DNA from 4 places in the Paenibacillus sp. FSL H7-0350 genome. Region 2 is predicted to be linked to each of the others. Evidence: riboswitches for the same ligand, from Rfam matches in the RefSeq annotation. Region 2 holds a riboswitch; each other region holds the start of a gene.
The links. A riboswitch is a leader RNA that binds a small molecule or an ion and turns the genes downstream of it on or off. The one in region 2 is predicted to bind cyclic di-AMP.
Positions count from the first base shown of each region.

Region 1: it holds a riboswitch for cyclic di-AMP, as region 2 does, so the genes downstream of both, NYE24_RS20235 (3D domain-containing protein) here and NYE24_RS04390 (alpha/beta hydrolase) in region 2, are expected to answer to the same signal.
Region 3: it holds a riboswitch for cyclic di-AMP, as region 2 does, so the genes downstream of both, NYE24_RS20655 (C40 family peptidase) here and NYE24_RS04390 (alpha/beta hydrolase) in region 2, are expected to answer to the same signal.
Region 4: it holds a riboswitch for cyclic di-AMP, as region 2 does, so the genes downstream of both, NYE24_RS05015 (APC family permease) here and NYE24_RS04390 (alpha/beta hydrolase) in region 2, are expected to answer to the same signal.

Region 1 covers NZ_CP151972.1:4,414,636-4,419,766, reverse strand. Annotated here, with positions in the region: gene yabG (sporulation peptidase YabG) at 1-480, opposite strand, end outside; gene rsmA (16S rRNA (adenine(1518)-N(6)/adenine(1519)-N(6))-dimethyltransferase RsmA) at 555-1,439, opposite strand; gene rnmV (ribonuclease M5) at 1,436-1,987, opposite strand; gene NYE24_RS20235 (3D domain-containing protein) at 2,149-3,309, opposite strand; cyclic di-AMP (ydaO/yuaA leader) riboswitch at 3,597-3,825, opposite strand; gene NYE24_RS20230 (TatD family hydrolase) at 4,025-4,795, opposite strand; gene NYE24_RS20225 (HD domain-containing protein) at 4,850-5,131, opposite strand, start outside.
Region 2 covers NZ_CP151972.1:949,949-955,079, forward strand. Annotated here, with positions in the region: gene NYE24_RS04370 (Na+/H+ antiporter subunit D) at 1-315, shown strand, start outside; gene NYE24_RS04375 (Na+/H+ antiporter subunit E) at 321-803, shown strand; gene NYE24_RS04380 (Na(+)/H(+) antiporter subunit F1) at 803-1,096, shown strand; gene mnhG (monovalent cation/H(+) antiporter subunit G) at 1,086-1,445, shown strand; cyclic di-AMP (ydaO/yuaA leader) riboswitch at 1,443-1,575, shown strand; gene NYE24_RS04390 (alpha/beta hydrolase) at 1,583-2,395, shown strand; gene NYE24_RS04395 (TrkH family potassium uptake protein) at 2,475-3,833, shown strand; partial or broken gene NYE24_RS04400 (GNAT family N-acetyltransferase) at 3,915-4,028, opposite strand; gene NYE24_RS04405 (arsenite methyltransferase) at 4,049-4,858, opposite strand; gene NYE24_RS04410 (MarR family winged helix-turn-helix transcriptional regulator) at 4,918-5,131, opposite strand, start outside.
Region 3 covers NZ_CP151972.1:4,495,008-4,500,138, reverse strand. Annotated here, with positions in the region: gene NYE24_RS20670 (M1 family metallopeptidase) at 1-98, shown strand, start outside; gene NYE24_RS20665 (hypothetical protein) at 108-941, shown strand; cyclic di-AMP (ydaO/yuaA leader) riboswitch at 1,154-1,292, shown strand; gene NYE24_RS20660 (C40 family peptidase) at 1,350-1,778, shown strand; cyclic di-AMP (ydaO/yuaA leader) riboswitch at 2,166-2,308, shown strand; gene NYE24_RS20655 (C40 family peptidase) at 2,313-2,804, shown strand; gene NYE24_RS20650 (GNAT family protein) at 3,077-3,562, shown strand; gene NYE24_RS20645 (cytochrome c) at 3,690-4,046, shown strand; gene NYE24_RS20640 (4a-hydroxytetrahydrobiopterin dehydratase) at 4,178-4,453, opposite strand; gene NYE24_RS20635 (hypothetical protein) at 4,662-4,955, opposite strand.
Region 4 covers NZ_CP151972.1:1,079,942-1,085,072, forward strand. Annotated here, with positions in the region: gene NYE24_RS05010 (ABC transporter ATP-binding protein) at 1-208, opposite strand, end outside; gene NYE24_RS05015 (APC family permease) at 396-2,213, opposite strand; cyclic di-AMP (ydaO/yuaA leader) riboswitch at 2,343-2,502, opposite strand; gene NYE24_RS05020 (disulfide oxidoreductase) at 2,729-3,163, opposite strand; gene NYE24_RS05025 (DsbA family protein) at 3,160-3,918, opposite strand; gene NYE24_RS05030 (ATP-binding protein) at 4,011-5,131, opposite strand, start outside.

The DNA.
Region 1 (5,131 bases), 3.5 Mb from region 2:
TACGATATCGGGACGCACACGGGGCAGCAGGCGGTACAGCGTCTCTGCCATTTTGGATTCGTTGACATGATGTCCCTCCGCCGGTATGCGCAGCTGCTCGTAGAGGCTCAGGCTCTTCTTCAGATAGAGCGCATCCCCGTCCAGATGCAGGACCTTGCCCGGCACTTCAAAGTAAGCCGCCTCCTTCGGAGATTGGCCCCAGGTTCCCGTGGACCCCGATACACTCTCTCCGCTTCGCTGGCTCTGCACCTGCCGGTCTTTACGCAGCCAGGTTAGAGATTCTGTTGCCTTGATCTGTGCACGCTGTCCCCGCTCGGTAACCCGTGTAGGAGGCACCTGAACCAGATCCTCCAGCGGAGAATCCGCCAACAGACGGAACTCCGTGCCTTTGATGACTGCTCTATTCTGCAATATATTGTCTACCCGGAAGGTCACATCGCCGCCATAGGATTTACGAATGACCAAGTCTCCTAGATTCATCACAACACCACCTCTACCCCATGTTATGGGCAAAAGCCCCGGTTGGTTCATCCGCCGGGAGGGTTTTCTGTATTCTATGCGATGCCTGCGGCCAGAAGAACCGCACTGAGCCGGGCATACTCTTCAATGCTAAGCGTCTCGCCGCGCCGCGAGGGTTCAATACCGGCTTCAGAGAGCAGCGCCTCCAGGCGCTCCCGCCCTTCTTCCGGGAAGAAGCGGGCCTTAAGATTATTGGCAATCGTCTTGCGCCGCTGGGTAAAGGACGCCTGAACCACACCAAAGAAATGCTTCTCGTCCGCTACCTCCACCGGAGGACGTTCTCTGACCTTCAGCCGGATCACAGCAGATTCAACGTTCGGCTGCGGGATGAACACCGTACGCGGCACCATGCAGACCAGCTCAGGCTCGCTGTAATACTGGACGGCAATACTCAGGCTGCCGTACTCCTTGCCGCCCGGAGACGCCGCCATACGCTCGGCAACCTCCTTCTGGATCATGACCACGATATTATCCAGCGGCAACTTCTCCTCCAGCAGCTTCATGAGGATGGGAGTAGTCACATAATACGGCAGATTAGCTACTACACTAACCCGGTCCTTACCCGCGAAATCCTCAGCGAACAGCTCCTGCAGATTCACCTTCAGCACATCGTCATTGCGGATCTTCACATGGGGATATGGCGACAGGACATCCCTGAGAATCGGAATCAGCCTGCGGTCAATCTCTACTGCAGTAACAGCCCCGGCCGTCACCGCCAGCCGTTCCGTCAGTGCTCCGATTCCCGGCCCAATCTCAAGTGCACCGGCTGTGCTGTCCAGACCGGCGGCATCCACGATTTTGTCCAGAATATTCTGATCGATCAGAAAGTTCTGGCCCAGACTTTTTTTGAAGGAGAATCCGTAACGCTGAATTATTGCTTTGGTTCTTGTTGGGGACGAGATATTCTCGATACCGCTCATGAAGTAATGCCTCCCTGATCAATTTGGGCGAGGGCCTGCGCGAATTCTTCGCGGGTAATGCCGAACATCGCCAGACGTTTGTATAGCTGTTTGCCATTGCAATAACCGATACCGAGCAGATTGCCAAGCTGCATTCTGCGCTCAGCCGCCCGGGGATGCACCATCAGCCCTGCGGCCATGAGCTCATCCAGCCCGATGATAGGCGGCGCCCCCTCGAAGGAGGTATGTACATGCTCCAGCGCATGGCGGATAGCCTCAGGCGAAGCATTCTCTATTCCGATATCGCCTTTGCGGGTTGCATCCTTCTCAGGGATGAAGGCATGCTTGCAGCCCGGTACCTTGGCCGCAACGATTTTGCGGATTCGCTCTCCGGCATGATCCGGGTCGGTAAGAATAATTACACCCCGGCGCTCCATGGCCAGCTTGATCTTGGCAATGACCCTGCTATCCACTGCCGAACCCCCGGTTTCAATCGTATCGGCCTCAACCGCCCGCTTAACGGCAACAGTATCGCTTTTCCCTTCAACCACAATTAGCTCTTTAATCATAAATATTTTTACTCCTTACTCCAGAACGCAAAAAGAAGAGGATTCGCTCCCCTTCTTTTTGGCTAAAGAATGTATAAGTGATGAGCGGCAGCTCTCTGAAATTTCGTAAGTGCTTCCCTCACTATATCGTATTAACCGCTAATTTGCAAAAGACTTTACGTTTAGTTCAGCTCCGGCTTCACAGGTCCGATCACATAGAGTGTGCGCGACTTACGGCCGAAATTACGGGCATGGCTCAATGAATCGTAATAGACATCCACCTTGTTGCCTTTGATGGCACCGCCGGTATCCTCTGCTCGGCGAAACCCTAATCCTTCAATGTACACCCACCAGCCAATCGGTATAACACTAGGATCTACAGCTATAGTGCGGCCTTCCGTTACGCGTGTGCCGGAGGCAGTACGTGTTCCAATACCCGGTTCCTGCGACGAATACGCAGTCATGGATACGTTTTTGATCATTCTTTTGTACTCGAAATCCAGACCAGCCTTACTGGTAACATTGCTGACCCTTGCACTGGCTTTAGATGAGTTGGAGGTTGTTACAGGTTTGGAGACTTTGGCAGTAACTACGACGGGCTTAGGAAGCGGCTTGGTTCCAATGGCAATGACTTTGTCCTTGGTAACCGTCTGTACTTCCTTGCCGATCATGCGCATGGATGCCAGCTCGCCATCTTGATAGATCTTCTCGATGTGCTGAATCATTACGCCCGGCTTACCTGCCTGTGCCACTCTTACGGTTCCCTTGGTCAATGAGGGGTCTGCTGTCTTAATGACCCGGAAAGGCAAATTAGTTGTCCGTTGAACCACATGCTTGTTAATCCGGACAATTTTGATTTCCATGTCTGCAGATACTGCGGTTTCTAGCGAAGGGTAAATCTTGTCTAAGCCTTCCAGGCTATAGCCCAGCTTGTCGATGGCCTGACCAATAGTATCCTCGGTCGTAAATAACGTCTCGGTCTTTCCGTCTACGGTAAGAGCGAACTTCTTCGCAGTGTTAATCACGATACGGTCGCCGTCTTTTATTTCATCACTAAGGCCAATAGATAATTCATCATGCGCCTGCAGCGAAATCTGTTCCTTAGCCAGCATATCACTGAACAGCGTTTCCCGCGTCTCCAGTGTCTGTACCTGTCCGTCTATTACTAGGGTAATTTCTTTTTTGCTCTGACCGTGTACGTACAGCAGTATTAACAGTGCGATAACAATCGATGCCACACCGGCAAGTAAAACTACGCGGGGATTCACTTGCTTCAACCGTAATGCGAAAGACCTGCTGGATGATTGCGAATCATGGGATACCTCTGGTTGGAATACGCCCACTCTTTCCATCCTCCTTACATAGCCCCGTCGTCCAAGTTATATCAAGGTGACTGTATCACTTCTGACGAAACTAAGTTTGAGTTTGCAACAGGATACGCCCGCACTTGCTTCAGCGTTTCCTGCTCATGGATCGCCTGCTCGGCATAGTTACTCCGGAGATCTGTTATATAACAGTATGCCGGGAGCATTCTCATTATTCAAAACAAAAGAAGCCTAAAAAAGAGTTCTTAGAGGACTCTTTCGTGGCTTCCCGGTGTCGAATACGTCGGAATGCTTATGCACGAGGTTTCCTCTCTTACTTGCGCTTACGGGGTTAGCTGTCGGGTTCGGACATAAGAGAGACGCCCTATCTCAGGTCACCCGCTCACGGCGGTTGCCCTCAAATTCACCCCAAAGACCACGTAAAGAAATCAAATAATGCCTGCGGCAATTCTGTGCCAGTACTCTTGTACGTTCATGCGGCAGCGCATTATTGGTTCCCCCGTTCTCCATACGGAGACTCAGCGAGACGATCCATGAAATTAGTGACTGTCACAGTTACAACAGCTCACTGCACTGAAAAGATGATATCCTGTTTTGATACATGTTGTAAAGGACGATTCAACCACGTTTACGTAAAAAAATGATTAAAATATTGTAATAATCGGCCGTTTTTCAGTCAAAAAAGTTTAATATATCCGCTATACTTCATTTTTCACCGCTTTTACTCCCGTTTTCAGAGTATCCCAAATCGTTCCAGTGCGTTCGCATACGTAATTTCAGCCAATTCCTGTAATTCAATCCCTTTTATTGCCGCGGCCGCCTCCGCTACAAGCCTCACATGAGCGGTCTCATTTCGCTTGCCCCGGAAGGGGTGCGGAGTTAGATATGGGGAGTCGGTTTCGATCAGCAGCCGGTCTAGCGGAGTCTGGGCAAGCACCTCTTTGGGCACCCGGGCATTCTTGAACGTAATCGGTCCACCAAAAGAAAGATGGAATCCTAGTTCAAGACACATCTTGGCACTTTCCCAGCTGCCGGAGAAGGAGTGCATTACGCCGCCAACCTCGCCCGCCTTCTCCTCGCGGAGGATACGGATCACATCTTCATGAGCATCTCGGTTATGAATACAGATTGGCATCTTCAGCTCACGGGCCAGACCGATCTGCTTGCGGAATACATCATGCTGTACATCCTTAGGGGAGGTGTCCCAGTAGTAATCCAGCCCGATCTCACCGATGGCAACCACCTTGGGATGAGAGCATAAGGAGGCGATCCATTCCAGGTCTCCGTCCCTCATCGTGATGGCATCCTGGGGATGCCATCCTACGGCTGCATAAATATAATCATATTTCTCGGCAAGCTGCATGGTCGTCGGTATCGTCTCCCGGTTAAAGCCAATGTTGATCATCTTGCTGACGCCGGCTTCCAGCGCTCTGGCAATGACCTCTTCGCGGTCTTCGTCGAATTGTGGAGCATCCAGATGGGTATGGGTGTCGAATAACTGCATTACATTACATCCTTTCGGCCTGTTGTGTTATCTATAATTCCAAGCTTGATCTGATTATTTGGCAAAAATCTCTGCGATGGACGGCGGCAACTGTGAAAGGGCTTTCTGCAGCCTGTCCTGTGGAAAATACAGATGGTATCTGCCGCGGTGAATACCGCTGATGGAGCGTACAATGTCCGATACCTCGGAGATTTCCCTCAGCCGCTCATGCTTATCCAAAAGCAGGATCTGCTTGCTGTCAAAGCCGTCTCCCGGACGGAACACATCATAGGGAAGATCGGTGGGATAATCAATTTCCAGGTCATAATCGGGCCGGAGTCCCGCACCGGCGAAGCT
Region 2 (5,131 bases):
TTTGCCGGAAAGCTGCTGATCATCCGCGGAGCTTTGGATGCCGGTATGCTGACACTGTCTCTTATCGGTCTCGGCTCAAGCTTTATGGTGCTGTATTCCTTAATCAAGATGTTCAGGCTGGCCTTCTGGGGAAATGAACCTGAGAGAGAACTGCCTGCTGTGAACCTGAAGAGAGCTTCTGCTGTCGCCGCTGCACTGCTTGTGCTTGTCATTGCAATGGGTATTGGAGCAGATGCTCTATATGCCTATGTAGCACAGGCCGGAGAGGTTCTGGCTTCACCTGCGGAATACATTCAAGCCATACTGAAGGAGTAGATATAATGACTCTACAATTCTTGTTTAATCTGTTAGTTGCTTTATTGTGGATGGCAATCAATAATAGCAGCTCCGGCGCCACTTTTCTTATCGGGTTTCTGCTCGGCATAGGGATGCTGCTGTTATTCAGAAGATCCAAGCCCCAGGCCCGGCCATTTTATTTAAAACGTCTATGGTCCATATTGAAGCTGCTGCTGATCTTTATCCGCGAATTGACCATCTCGAACTTTGTGGTGATTTATCATATTCTTCGTCCGAAGCTGGCGATCCGCCCTGGAATATTCGCCTATGAGACAGCCTTAACCTCAGCCTGGGAAGTTACACTGTTGTCTTGTCTGATATGTCTGACTCCTGGCACGCTAACTCTCGACGTGTCAAGGGATGGGAAGACCTTATATATTCATGCTATTGACATCAAAGATGCTGAGGAAATGGTGAAGCAGATCCGGGGGAATTTCGAACAAGTGATCATGGAGGTGACCCGCTGATGGTCTCCGTACTATTAACTACCGCATTGACCATTCTGGGAATGGCCATACTCGCGTGCCTGTACCGGCTTCTGAAAGGACCTACCCGTTCGGATAGGGTGGCGGCCCTAGATACGATAGGCATTCATGTACTGGCTATGATTACTGTCATTAGTATGCTGCTGGATACCCGCAATTTTCTTGAGGTAATTCTGGTTATCGGTATTCTGACGTTTATTGGAACCACTGCACTCGCAAGGTATATCGAACGTGGGGTTGTTGTGGAAGAAGGAGGGGAACTGCATGACAGGTGAGTTGTTTAGCTCGATTCTAGTAGTGCTGGGCGCCATTTTTTGCGGCATTAGTGCCTTTGGTCTGATCCGGCTGCCCGATGTCTATCTGCGTTCACATGCGGCCACCAAAAGTGCAACGTTCGGGGTGTTATGTTTATTGGGCGGCGGCTTCCTTTACTTTTGGTTCAAAGATGGAGAGATCAGTGTCAAGCTGCTGCTGGCGATTCTTTTTGTATTCATCACTTCACCGGTCGCAGGCCATCTAAATGGCCGGGCGGCCTACCGTTCGGGCGTTCCCTTGTGGAAAAACAGCATACAAGACGATCTGCTTACCCATACGGAAAGAAGTAAGGAGCAATCTGAGAAATGATATTTGCCGCTGAATTCCTGTAAAGGAAACGGGGGAACCAAAAGTTCCGGGGTGAATCTCGAGAATATCGAGTAGGGCTACTCAGGTCCGAATCCGTCAGCTAACCCCGTAAGCGTTCATGAGAGGGGAATCCTGCAGTGCCTATTGTTGATGTCAACGGAACAACCTTGTATTATGAGATATCGGGTAGCGGTCTGCCCATCGTTTTTATCCATGATTATTCGACCTCCCACCATCTTTTTGAACCACAGGCGGAATATTTCAGTAAGCGCGCGAAAGTAATTGTCTATGATCTAAGAGGAAACGGGCTGTCGGGGAAGATGAATGTTGAGATTGGCCGGATCTTAGACACTCAAGTTGAGGATCTAAAGGCATTATTAGATAAACTGGATGTAGAAAAGATTGTAATTGTAGCCTGCTCCACTGGAGCTATACTTGCCCAGAAGTTCGCCTATCTGTTCCCTGAGCGGGTGATTACCATGATTTGGGTGGATAGTTATTTTCAAGGTGATTACTCTGCTAGTGGAAGTAAGTTGAAAGAAGCGTTGCAGTTCTGTGCCTGGATTTCTCATTATCTCCCTGCTGAAATGTTTATCAAGCCTTTACGTATCACCTATCACCGGTGGCTCTTGGCTTACCATATCTTGAGAAAAGAGCTTATGCATAAACGGACGACAGAATGGATTAAGCAACGCATGGCGTTGAAGTATTCGGACGGTTACGGGTTTGCGCTGCGGCTGCAAATTCCGGTGCTGATCGTGTCAGGTAATCACAATGAGCGGGTGTTAGAGCAAGTTAAAAAAACAGCGGCTAAGTATCCCAAAGCTCATTTAGCGATCATCGAGAATGCCATGTATCCTAGTCACCTATGTCAACCGCAATTATTTAACCGGCTTTTGCTCGATTATCTAAAGGACCAACAGTGTTTTCAACAAGAGCTACCTGGCTGATGCTCTCACTGGACACACAGCCTTGAAGGTGACGCAGCGCTGTTTATTTACGAAAAGAATCATTACAGGAGCCAGTGATATGTTTAAAAAAAGGTGCCTTTGGTTTACTCGAAAACTCAGTCTAACCTCATCAAGAATTATTCTTTTAGGTTTTGCTGTAACCATCATTCTGGGGACAATTATGTTGTCCTTACCGGTATCTTCATCCACCGGAACTAGTGTGGGATGGCTAAATGCATTGTTTACCTCAACTTCAGCTGTGTGTGTCACTGGACTGGTGGTGCTGGATACAGGAACCGACTTCTCCAACTTTGGACAAATCATTATCCTGCTCCTCATTCAAATCGGAGGATTAGGATTCATGACGTTCAGTGTTCTAATTGCCGTAATTCTGGGGAAGAAGATTGGGCTGAAGGAGCGTTTACTCATCCAACAATCTTCGAACTCCATTGAAACACAAGGGGTCGTCCGGTTATCACTAAGCATTGTGCTGATCTCATTTATCTTCGAAACTCTTGGGGCATTGTTGTTGACCGTCCGGTGGGCAAATGACCTGGGTGTTGCCAAAGCCTTATATTATGGAATTTTCCATTCCATCTCGGCCTTTAATAACGCAGGTTTTTCATTATGGTCGGATAGTCTGAGCCGGTATGTCGGTGATCCGTTAGTCAATATTGTCATTTCATTTTTATTTATCATTGGTGGAATTGGATTTATTGTGATTCTGGATCTATACCGCAAGAGAAGCTGGAAGGCTCTGTCTTTTCACACAAAAATCGTGCTAATCACTTCAGGAGTGCTTTGTTTTGCAGGGTTTCTGGTCATATTTGTGTTTGAGCTTTTTAATACCAGAACATTTGGTACACTCACATGGGGGGAAAGAATCTGGGGTGGATATTTCCAGGGAGTGGTTACCCGCACAGCGGGGTTCAACTCCATTGATATTGGTGCGATGTTACCGGCGTCCCAGTTCTTTATGATCTTTCTGATGTTCATAGGAGCTTCATCAGGCTCGACAGGCGGGGGGATCAAGACGACCACCTTTGCGGTACTCATATTAAGCATCTTCTCAACCATCAAGGGGAATGCTGATGTGCAGCTGCTAAAAAAACGGATACCTCAAGATCTTATTTTCAGATCATTGGCTGTAATGACCATCTCCTTAGGCCTTGTTCTTGGAGCAACCTTTTTATTAACAATTACTGAATATACCCGCCATACGGATATTCTTGCTCTTTTATTTGAAGCTACATCAGCCTTTGGAACCGTGGGCATGTCCATGGGCTTAACCCCTGATCTGTCACCGATTGGTAAATGTATCATCATAGTTATAATGTATATTGGGAGACTGGGCCCTTTAACCTTAGCCTTTGCCTTGGCACAAAAAAGTGTTAAACAGAAGTACCGTTACCCAGAGGACAAGTTGCTGATTGGTTAGTAAGTAGGGAGTAGTTGGAACTGATTAAAAGGAGAAGTTCTTCCGTTTACGGGTAGAACTTCTCCTTTTTTATCTTCATTTTTATAGTAGAAGCTTCTCCATAATCATCACATCAATAAACGTTTTGTCTATAATCCCCTGCTTCTCCAATAGACCCACCTGCCGGTAGCCCATCTTCCGATACAACCCTTGACCACTCTCATTAGATCATCTCCTTAAGATTGTTTTCTCGCTTTAATCACAGCAGAGACGATGTATTGCTCAACGTTCGCACCGGGAACCCAATCTTTGATAAATGTTCTGGATTCGTCTTTGGGCTCAATATGGATCTCAGTAAAGCCGCTTTCCTGAAGCATCATCTCCAGATCAGAAATGAAAGAGGCCCCGGAGATACAACCCGAATATAATTCGCCCAGGTCATTTTTGATTTCGGGGGGTAGCTCAGCTGTAGTTACAATATCAGAGATGGCCAGACGCCCTCCGGGCATAAGAACGCGATAGGCTTCACGGAATACTTGCTGCTTATCAGGCGAGAGGTTAATCACACAGTTGGAGATTATGACATTAACCGAGTTGTCGGCCGCCGGAAGATGTTCAATTTCTCCCAACCTGAATTCGGTATTATTAAACTTACCTTTAATGGCATTATCTCTTGCCCGGCTAATCATCTCAGGAGTCATATCTACACCGATAACATGGCCTTGTTCACCTACCTGCCGGGAAGCGAGGAAGCAATCGAACCCGCCGCCGCTCCCGAGATCCATAACATGTTCACCAGGCTTCAGCTCAGCAATAGCCTGGGGATTACCGCAACCAAGACCTAAATTTGCGCCTTCAGGAGCTGCGGCCAGATCCTCACTTGAATATCCCATTTTAGCAGATATGGCATCATAATCAGTTGGGCTGTCACAGCAGCTGTCAGCAGAGGAGCAGCAGGAGGAGGCAGGTTCGGCCTTTTGTACAGCAATGGTTTGATAACGTCCCCGTACATTTTGGCGGATTTGGTCATTCGTAAGTTTGTTCATGAATACACACTCCTTATCATTAAAATAACTTGCAAGTTACAAATAAAAGCCAAGGGAAATCACCCTTTAACAGGTGCGCAGCAATTGCTGGATTTCCCCATAGCATCGTTGAAAAGCTTGATGGATCGTAGCAATGTTTCTACTTCAAACTCACTCATATGCGAGAAGGCTTCAATCAGGTATTCATTCATTTGTTGATCAATAGTTGCAGCCACCAGTTTTCCTTCGGAAGTAAGGGAAAGGGTATAGATTCTCCGATCGCTGGGTTCAGGT
Region 3 (5,131 bases), 3.5 Mb from region 2:
ATTTCAAAATGGCGGAGCTTGAGCCGCGCACACTCTCCCGCTGGACGCTTAGCGCATCTACTCTGCTTGAAACCCTGCTCGGAACTCTTGTCTGGTGAGGTGAAGGAATGGTGAAAAGTTCAATTGCCCGCGGTTGGATCAGCATGAAAGAACAGTTCTATATATTGATTCTGCTATTTATCTACCGGCTGTTCTGGGGTTATTTCCTGTACAAATTCATTAAAAGTGCGGTTGTCCCCGTCCTGCTACGCTACCCGGATGCGAATGCCGGCGGCAGCGGAATAGGCAGGCTGCTGTATTATATCGAGGGGCAGACTGCGCTGCGCACCGACCCCGCCGTCCAGCACTGGCTGTGGATGCTGCTGGCGCTGACAGTGCTAAGGCTGCTGCTGACTCCCTTTATCCGTGCAGGGCTGCTGCACGAGCTTCATCAGGAGCGCGACGGAGCGCGGGGACTGTTCTTTTTCCCGGGAATGAGAAAATATGGGCTGCCGGTGCTGGCGTTCAGCCTGGCCGAATGGGCACTAACCCTCCTGCCGCTCTATTGGCTGCTTCCACGCATGTACCGTCATCTGCTCAGCGGCGTTCTCGATGTTCAGCTCCTGCTCAAGCTTGTGCCCTGTGTGCTGGGCTGGCTGCTCTATCTATTCCTTGTCCGCAAGCTTCTGCTCTATATGCAATTCGGCTATACCGCAGGTACCGGCATGTTCTCCTCGCTGCTAATCTGCCTGAAGGTGTTGATGCCTTCGATCGGTATTTCCGTCATTCTGGGGGCGGGAAGCCTGGCCGTAATTCTGCTCTGTAGCGCCTCTGCTCTGTTCTATCCCGGATTGCCGGCACTTATGCTCCGCCAGGCAGCTCCGCTGCCCTCCACGCTGTTCAATATGTGGGGAATCGCTGCCCAGTACCACCTCTGGTCCAGTAAATCATTTCCACAATAATAAGCTGCTACAGCGGCATACTAAAAAGAGTCACAGCCCCTCATCAGGGAGCAGGACTCTTTTTTGCTTGAAGAGAAGGACAAAAGCATTTGCAAAAGGGTAAATCGTCTGATACAATGATGCCTGTACCACTAGTAACAAAGTTGTAATCTTTCAAACAGAATCTTCCGTATCTATTGCAATTTAATCAATGTCGATAAGTCACTGTTCTGGTGCATAAAACGCCGAATTCCCTGCACCGGGAAGTGGGGGAACCATATTTTGGGTGAATTGATCTCGCTTTAGAGGGGTCATAGGGGAACCTTCTACCGAATCCTTAAGCTAACCTCGCAGGCCCTGGAAGGAGTACATCTTTTGATTAGACAGAATTTCAAGAAAAAATGCACCGCAGCGGCGCTGGGTCTTGTGATGGTATTCACACTCGGAGCGGGCAGTGCCTTCGCAGATTCCAAAATGGATACTGTGATTTCAAAAACCATTGGAACGTCGTATAAAACCGGGGGCACAACCACCAGCGGCTTCGACTGTTCCGGATTTACCAAGTATGTGTTCAAGAATGTCGGGCTTACCTTGCCCCGTACATCCAAAGCACAGTACAAAGTTGGAACAACAATATCCAAGAGCAATCTACGCTCCGGAGATCTCGTGTTCTTCAATACTCTGGGTAACGGAGTTTCCCATGTCGGTATTTATGTTGGAAACGGGAAGTTCGCACAGTCCTCCAGTTCACGTGGTGTAACCATCAGTTCGATGAGCCAGTCTTACTGGGCCAACCGCTACGTTGGCGCCAAAAGAGTAATGAGCACAACAGCCTACCAAGCTGTCGCTTACGATTGAACTTTTGAAGCATACCCCGAATATTTCATCCTCTAACAACTAAATGTAACTTATACGAGCCCGGGATGATTATTGCCGTAATCATTTCCGGGTTTTTCCTTTTCCTTATTCTACCTTTTACCCGAATCCACAGCCTTGAAACAGCATTTTATTGCAAAAACAAAGAAAAAATCATATAAAACAACCCCGGCGCATAGATATGAGTCTTTCGAAAGGGCTATAACTCTAAAAAACAGCAAAAAAGATGGATTAATATGTTATAAGTGATTGCCAAGCGCCTTAGTCTTTGTTACAATTATCGCAGTGAGCTTTTAGTAACATTTTTGTAATTATTGAATCGCTTTTAACAAAGGTTTTGTCATGTATTGAATGAACCGCTAATCCTAATCAACAGTCGTGCCGAGTTCCCTAATGAATTAGGGAAACGGGGGAACCACTTTGGGTGAATTGACCTCCTATTCTAAGAGGGGTCATAGGGGACCTTCAACCGAACCCTTAAGCTAACCTCGTAGGCATTGGAAGGGGTATTTACTTTTGAAGAAGAAGCTAGCAGCCGCAGTACTAAGCTTGTCCATTATCTTCACAATCGGAGCAGGAAGCGCTTTCGCGGATTCCAAAATGGATAAAGTGATCGACAAAGCCATCGGAACCAAATACGTATCCGGCGGTACATCAACTAACGGGTTTGATTGCTCCGGATTTACAATGTATGTTTTTGATAAGATCGGCATTAACCTGCCCCATCAATCCGGCTCTCAGTACCAGATGGGTACTGACGTGTCCCTTGACGAGATGAGACCAGGCGATCTTGTATTCTTCAATACAAGCGGTAAGGGCATATCCCATGTAGGTATCTATGTTGGTGACGGCGAATTCGCCCATGCCTCTTCCTCACGCGGTGTAACCATCAGTTCGCTGAGTGACAGCTATTACGTCAACCGCTACGTTGGCGCCAAACGAATCATGAGTACAGATGCCTACAAGACTGTAGCTTCGGATTCCCAAGACAACGATGATGTACAATAATTCTTTGTAACCTACGCTCTTTTCCAAGATTTTTGCCGAAATCTTGGAGAAGGGCTTTTTTTTGTCTATAAAATTACTTACCCGTCTCTATATTTGTAAAACACCGATTCTGTACTTTCAGAAAATAATTATTGGCGTTTGTCAAGTTTCTGCATTTCCGCAAGGAATTTGCGTCGAAACTGGCTGTTTTTGTATATAATTAATAGAAGAACAAGTGGAAACGGCTTTTCCGTCCTTTAAAAGCAGTTTCGGCTGGAAGGAGGCCTCCCGTAATGATTAGCTCCCCGTTAACCTTTTATGTGGTGCCTATGGAACCGCAGCATGCCGCTGAGATCTGTGAGTGGAGCTACAAGCCTCCGTATAATATTTACGGCTGGATGTCCTGGGAGCAGATGCAGGCGCTGGGCGTGGAGTTCGGAGACCCGCAGCTTCGCAGTGAGCAATATGTATCTGTAGTGAACGGACAGGGGGATCTGTGCGGCTTCGCCCAGCTCTTTCCGATGGAGGGGGTAGTCCGGCTTGGTGTCGGAATGCGGCCCGAGCTGTGCGGCCATGGAATGGGGCATCTGTTCATGAAGGCTATTGTGCAGGCAGCACGGGCGCGATACCCGGAGCGTGAGATCGACCTGGAGGTGCTGACCTGGAACCAGCGCGCCATCCGCGCTTACCAGAAATGCGGATTCACTATAACGGATACCTATGAACGCCGCACCCCGACCGGCAATAAGCCTTTTTATTGCATGGTCTATGAGGAATAGCACTGGAGACAGATTGATTTGCAAAAAAATGGATCGTTTGTGTTCATTTTTTTGACACAAATACTATGATAACGCTTCACCATCCGCTATAATGGAGTCAGCAGCTTACATGGAGGGACGGATGCAGATGCAGAAATGGATCATGAGCGGTTTGTTTTTTGCCGCCTGTGCCTTTGCAGTAATCTTAATGTTTACCTTACCCGGTAAATCCGAGGTGGCGGAGCAGAACAAGCCGACCATGCCGGAGGTTGTGCTGGACGCTGCTGGCGCAGAAGCTACAGTGAAGGCCAATTGTATCTCCTGCCACGGTGACCAGCTTCAGGGCGGGGCGGGACCCAGCCTGCAGCAGGAAGGCGCTTCGCATGACGCGCCGCAGATCTACAGCATAGTCACCAAGGGCCGCGGACAGATGCCTTCCTTCAAAGACAGGCTGGCCCCTGAAGAGATTGCGAATGTAGCCCTATGGCTGGCCGAGAAGAAATAATCCGCAACCTGTACAAACACCATGCTCTTCATTTCAAATGTATAATGCCCGTGACGAGGATAACGAATGATCCTTGCACGGGCATTTCTATTGATCAGATATTCCTATTGTCTCCATAGGAGCCTTGTCCTCTAGCGGGTCTTCTCAAATGCCTCATTAAATTCATGCGCCTGGCGGAGATCAAGCTTCTCCACATCTGCAGCCAGCCGCAGAACAACCGTCTTGTAATCAATGGTGATATGCGGGTGATGGTCAAAGGCCTCCGAAATTGCCGCTACCTCATCCACAAAAGCAATTCCCTTCATATATTCACTGAACATATATTTGCGCACCAGCCTATCCCTCTCCAGCTTCCAGCCCTCAAGCTTGCCGATCTGCTCCTGAAGTTGTTCCTCAGTTAATTGCAATTCGTTTCCTCCCTTGCTAAGTTAACGGTTCCTTAATCCTTCTTGCCTTCAAATAAAACATCCCTCAGCTTCTGAAAGTCCAAGGGATGTGCCAGGCTAAAGATTTTTGATTAAATGTATTCTGACATCCCGGCAATTAGTACTCCACTTCCAATTTTAACATGGCTGGATGCCCGGGACAAACCCGCTGCCGCATTTCCCCCCTGTTTTATACAAGAACGACCGAAGCCAGATCCTCATCGCCCAGCAGAATATTAATGCGGTGTGTTTCTTTATCGTACATTACAACTCCGCTGCCCACCTGAATGACCGGCTCGTTGCCCAGCGCGTAGAACAGGTCTTCCGCAAGCGCCTCCCAGACCTCCTGCCTTGATTCCTCCGGCAGATTTGTCCACTCTTCAGGCTCCATTTCAAAAAAAATGTACCCGTCTGCAATCCGTCCAACGGCTCCTGTCAGTTCAACCAGAATTTCACCGTAATCTCTGCCATGCTTAACTCCCACATCAATCACTCCGTTTTCTTCGCTGATGAATAATAACCTACCTTATCTATTATAGCCGAAAAAATCACTTCACAAAAAAGGGAATGATGTCGATAAAGAAGAATATACGTGATTTGGTTACGAACAGAGTGTTCTCCCGCGGTTCAAGGACGAAATACGCGGTTAGTCGATCACTT
Region 4 (5,131 bases), 130 kb from region 2:
TATGAATGGACTTCCCGTCCAGCATGACATTCCCGCTCTTAGGCTTCATGATCCGGGCCATCGTCTTCAGAATCGTGGACTTCCCGGAGCCGTTCGCTCCGACGAGCGCCGTAATCTTCCCTGTCGGAAGCGACAGATTCAGCCCCTTTACAATCATTGTCTCCGCATATCCGATGCTCAGCTGCTCTGTATTTAAACGTTCCGACATGATAACACTCCTCGTATAAATGTAATGGAGCAAGGCTCCTCTATTATAAATATGGCTATGAAACAGACAAGCTCAATTATTGCTTATAGATTGATGATATTGATTCTCATTATCTCTGTCAACTAAAACGTAAAAACGGCCGCCTCCGCATGAAGCAGAAACAGCCGTCTTTCTATAATCTTCTATATTATTTATGCAGATGGAAAGGAACCGTGGCGATGACAATATCCTTCTGATTCATCAGATAAGAGCGGATGAACAAGCTGGTCTGATTATGCAGCACCGCCTGCCACCAATGCTTGGTAACGAATTGCGGAATCAGGACGGTAATATGATCCGTTGAAGAGGTCTTCCACTCTACTGTATCGATGAATTTCACCAGCGGGCGGATAATACTGCGGTAGCGGGAGCGCAGTACGATCAGGCGTACTCCGGGGTTCCACTCCTCCCACTTCTGCTCCATCTTGTGAATCTCTTCTTCATCAAAGCCTACATATACAGCGACCACATTATCAGTCAATGACTTCGCATAGCTGATCGAATGTAGTACTGCGCGGGTCACACCGGCGACCGGAACGACTACGGTGCTTCCTTTGATACAAGGCTTATCGGTAGCGGGACAGATCCGCAGCTGATCGGCAATATTCATATAATGGCGGTGAATCCGGTGGAACACGATAATGACGACCGGCAGGAAGATGAAGGCCATCCACACGCTGGAGAATTTGGTGATAATGAAGATCATGGTGATCGTTAACGTGGTGAGCATCCCGACCGTATTCACGGCGAACTTGCTCTGCCAGCCTTGCGGCTTCGTTCTGTACCATTGGACCATCATTCCTAGCTGCGACAGCGTGAACGGAATGAATACCCCTACTGCATATAATGGAATGAGTCCTTCCGTATTCCCGTGAAATGCAGCTACGAGCACTGCCGACATGACGCCGAGGAAAATAATGCCGTTGGAGAAGCCAAGCCGGTCGCCGCGCACCATGAAGGCATGGGGCAGATATTTGTCTTTGGCGAACATGAACGCCAGCAGCGGGAAGGCCGAGTAAGCCGTATTGGCTGCCAGGAACAGGATAACCGCCGTAATCCCCTGAATGAAGAAGTACAGCCCGCCACGGCCGAAGGTAGACTCGGTAATCTGTGAGACCACGGTGGCCTTCTCATCGGGCATGATGCCGTACCAGTAAGCCAGCAGCGTAATGCCTGTGAACATAGCTCCGAGAATGAGGCCCATGAGCATCAGCGTTTTGGCTGCATTTTTCTCCGCCGGCGCTTTGAAGTTAGGAATGGCATTGGAGACCGCCTCTACCCCGGTTAGGGCCGAACAACCGGAGCTGAATGCCTTCAGCAGCAGGAACATACTGACATTGGAGACTGCCGTACCAATCTCAGGAACGTGTGCATGAGCCCCGCCGGTTGCATATTTGAAGATCCCTGCGATAATCAGCACGAAGATGGAGACGACGAACAGATAGACCGGGATGGCGATGAACGAAGCCGATTCGGTCACCCCGCGCAGATTAACAATCGTTAAGAGTACGATAACAGATACCGCTATGAGGACACTATGATTATGCAGATTTGGAAAAGCTGAAGTGATCGCGTCCGTCCCCGCCGAGGCGCTTACCGCCACCGTCAGAATGTAATCCACCAGCAGCGAGCCGCCAGCCAGAAGCCCAGTATGCACTCCAAGATTGGTTTTGGCTACAATATAAGCTCCTCCGCCCTGCGGATAAGCGAATATCGTCTGCCGATAGGACAGAATCAGAATAGCCAGCAAGCCCAGTACGGCTAATGCAATTGGCAAGGAGTACCAGATGGCGGTGAACCCGGCGGCCACCAGTACGATTAGAATTTGTTCTGTTCCGTAGGCTACAGACGAGAGCGCATCAGAAGACAGGACAGCCAGTGCTTTCACCTTGGATAACTTTTCATGATCGAGTTCGTTCGACTTCATCGGACGCCCGATCAATAGTCGTTTTACCTTGCTTACCATTGTAGTAACAGTTCCTCTCTTGGTTAAGTTGAAAATGGGGTTTCCCTGCGCTGTTTTCATAAGTGGATTTCATAAATGCAGGCACCAAAATAAGCATACGGAAATGATCCGCATGCCTAATGTGCATGGTCATTATCCCACTAGTGGCTTACGAGGTTAGCTGGCGGATTCGGACTGTGGTAGCCCTACGGTTACAGCCCTTGCGGCCTGCTCCGATTCACCCCTTTTGGCCTTGGCCAAAGTGTGGTTCCCCCGTTTTTCCTTCCGGAAAATTCAGCGCATATTCAACTTCTCACAAGGACTAATATTAAGCTACAATACGTCTTCCGTAAAGCGTGGAAACAAATGAAAAAAGAATGAAAAGCACTCAAAACAACCAAATTCATCATCCGGTATGTCTTGATCTTTCATTCTCTTTCATTATCCCTTTATGGCGTGATTTTACAGGGTTTTTGTATATTATTTTTCGCTAAAATTAAGGGGATTCTCTTCTCTTCCTTCTGCCCGTCAGCTTCTTACTCTGCAGTCTCCTCTTTCCGTCCTGTCCAGAGCAGAATGGAGATTAAGACAAAGGCTATAAGTGCAAGCAGAGGGATCGTAACAAATCCGAACCAATTCAGATAATCCTTGTTGCACGGTACGCCGATGGTGCAGGGAAGCACCTTGCTGAGCGCCGGAATTTTCTGCTCTGCATAATGATAAATAGAGATACAGCCGCCGATCAGACTAAGGGGAAGCACATAAGGAATGATCCGCTTGTCCGCCCGGTAGGTGGCGATCCCCAGCAAGAACAGCTGCGGGTACATGAAGATCCGCTGGAACCAGCACAGCTTGCACGGCTCGTAATGCAGGACCTCACTGAGATACAGGCTTCCCGCTACAGCCACCACACAGACGAACCAGGCCAAGTAGAGACAATTACGCCGGCAGAAGGTAGAGAAGGCTGTCATTGGGCAGCTCCCGCTGCTGCTGTAGCTGCTTGAATCTGAGCGTCAATCTCCTCCATATTGAAAGGCTCCTTCACCTTGATGCCGTTCACGAACAAGGAAGGTGTATTCGTTACGCCCGCATCCGTGCCAAGCTGAATATCCCGGTCCAGCTCCTTCGCATAGGTGCGGTCGTCAATATCCTTGCGCAGCAGGTCATAATCGACCGGCAGCCCCAGCTGCTTGGCGAGACTCACCATGAAGTCAGGCGTAGCCCACTCCTTATCTTCATTCCCCTGGTTGGCATAGATCGCATCGAAGTATTTCCAGAACGCTTCCTGGTTCTGATGATACACCGATAGCGCTGCCAGGGAGGCCGTTCTGGAATCCTTGCCGATGAAGGCCAGATTCACGAAATAGAAGGCTGCTTTATTCTGATCTACATAACCCTGAACGATCTGCGGTTTGATCACACCGGTGAACTGGGCGCAAGCCGGACATTTGAAATCGCCGAATTCCACAATTTTAACCGGAGCATCCTCCTTGCCAAGCCGCATCATTTCGCTGTAATTGAAGGCAACCGGCTTACTGTCTGTACCGGCAGGAGAAGAGTCCTTCGAAGCAAGTATGAATAAGCCTACAAAAATAATAACGACGATAGCCACCGTACTCACGATCAGAATTCTCGTTTTCTGCTTCTGCTGTTCCTGCTCTGCCCTGCGCTTCTCCTGCTTGCTCATTTGGGGAGCCATGACATTGTTCTTTTTTGTTTTGCTCAAAGAGAGTTCCTTTCCGTCCTCAGGACTGTCGTGATAAAAGAATAGTTACTTTCAAATTATATAATGTTAACTCTCTTGTTGGCAATCGCTGCTTATACGGCTTCGTTCTCCTCTGCTGACTCCCCGCCCCCTGTATCCTTGCCGAAGAATACCTCCGGGGAATGCTCCTGCGACTGCAGCTTAATTCTGAAGAAGAATTGTGTACCGCCTCCCTCTGCCGGTTCTGCCCAGATCTCTCCTTGCATCAGGTCTACAAGCTTCTTGCAGATCGCAAGGCCCAGACCCGTTCCGGGGTATTTGCGGGTATGCGACGCGTCCACCTGCGAGAAGGACTGGAAGAGCAGCTGCAGCTTATCCGGGGAGATGCCAATGCCGGTGTCGCGCACCATGAATTGCAGCGCCTGAGCGGTCTCCCTGACGCCATAGGACTCCACCTTAACCGTTACCGTGCCGGATGGCGTGAATTTCACCGCATTGCCGATCAGATTGATCAGAATCTGGCGGATACGCACAGCATCCCCGGTGAACTTGTCGGGAAGCCCCTCTTCGATCACAAGCTCCAGGGATAACGGCTTGTCTTGCGTGCTCACCACGAACAGATCCATACAGCCCTGGAGAAGCGCCTTCAGCCCGAATGTATCCTTGGTCAACGAGAGACTATCCGCCTCCAGCCGGGAGATATCGAGAATATCGCTCATCACATGCAGCAGAGCGTGGCTGCTTGTACTCTGAAGCTGCAGGAGCTCCAGATGCTCGGGATTGCTGATCTCCTCGGCCAGCAGCTGGTTGACACCGATAATGCCGTTCAGCGGTGTGCGAATCTCATGGCTCATGGTGGCAAGGAACTCGCTCTTCATCGTCACAGCACTCTCCGCGGCATCCCTGGCCTCCAGCAGCTCATACTGATACTTCATAAGGGCTGTCACATCCTCGGCCACAATATAGACCCACTGCTCCGTATGATGTAGCAAAGGAAAGACGGTGACACTGCAAATCAGCTGCGCCCCGCCTTTGCTCCGGACCTTCAGCTCAAGCTTTGAGGACTGGCCCCGTGACGCACGTGTTACGGCATCCCGAACAGCCGCTTCATCCCGTTCGCTGTAAAGTATCGCCTTATAATTCCCCAGTTCCTCTCTGCTATATCCGGTAATGTCCCGCAGAGCAGGATTAGCACTGATAATCTTCTTGCGTGCAGGATCAATACAGATCACCA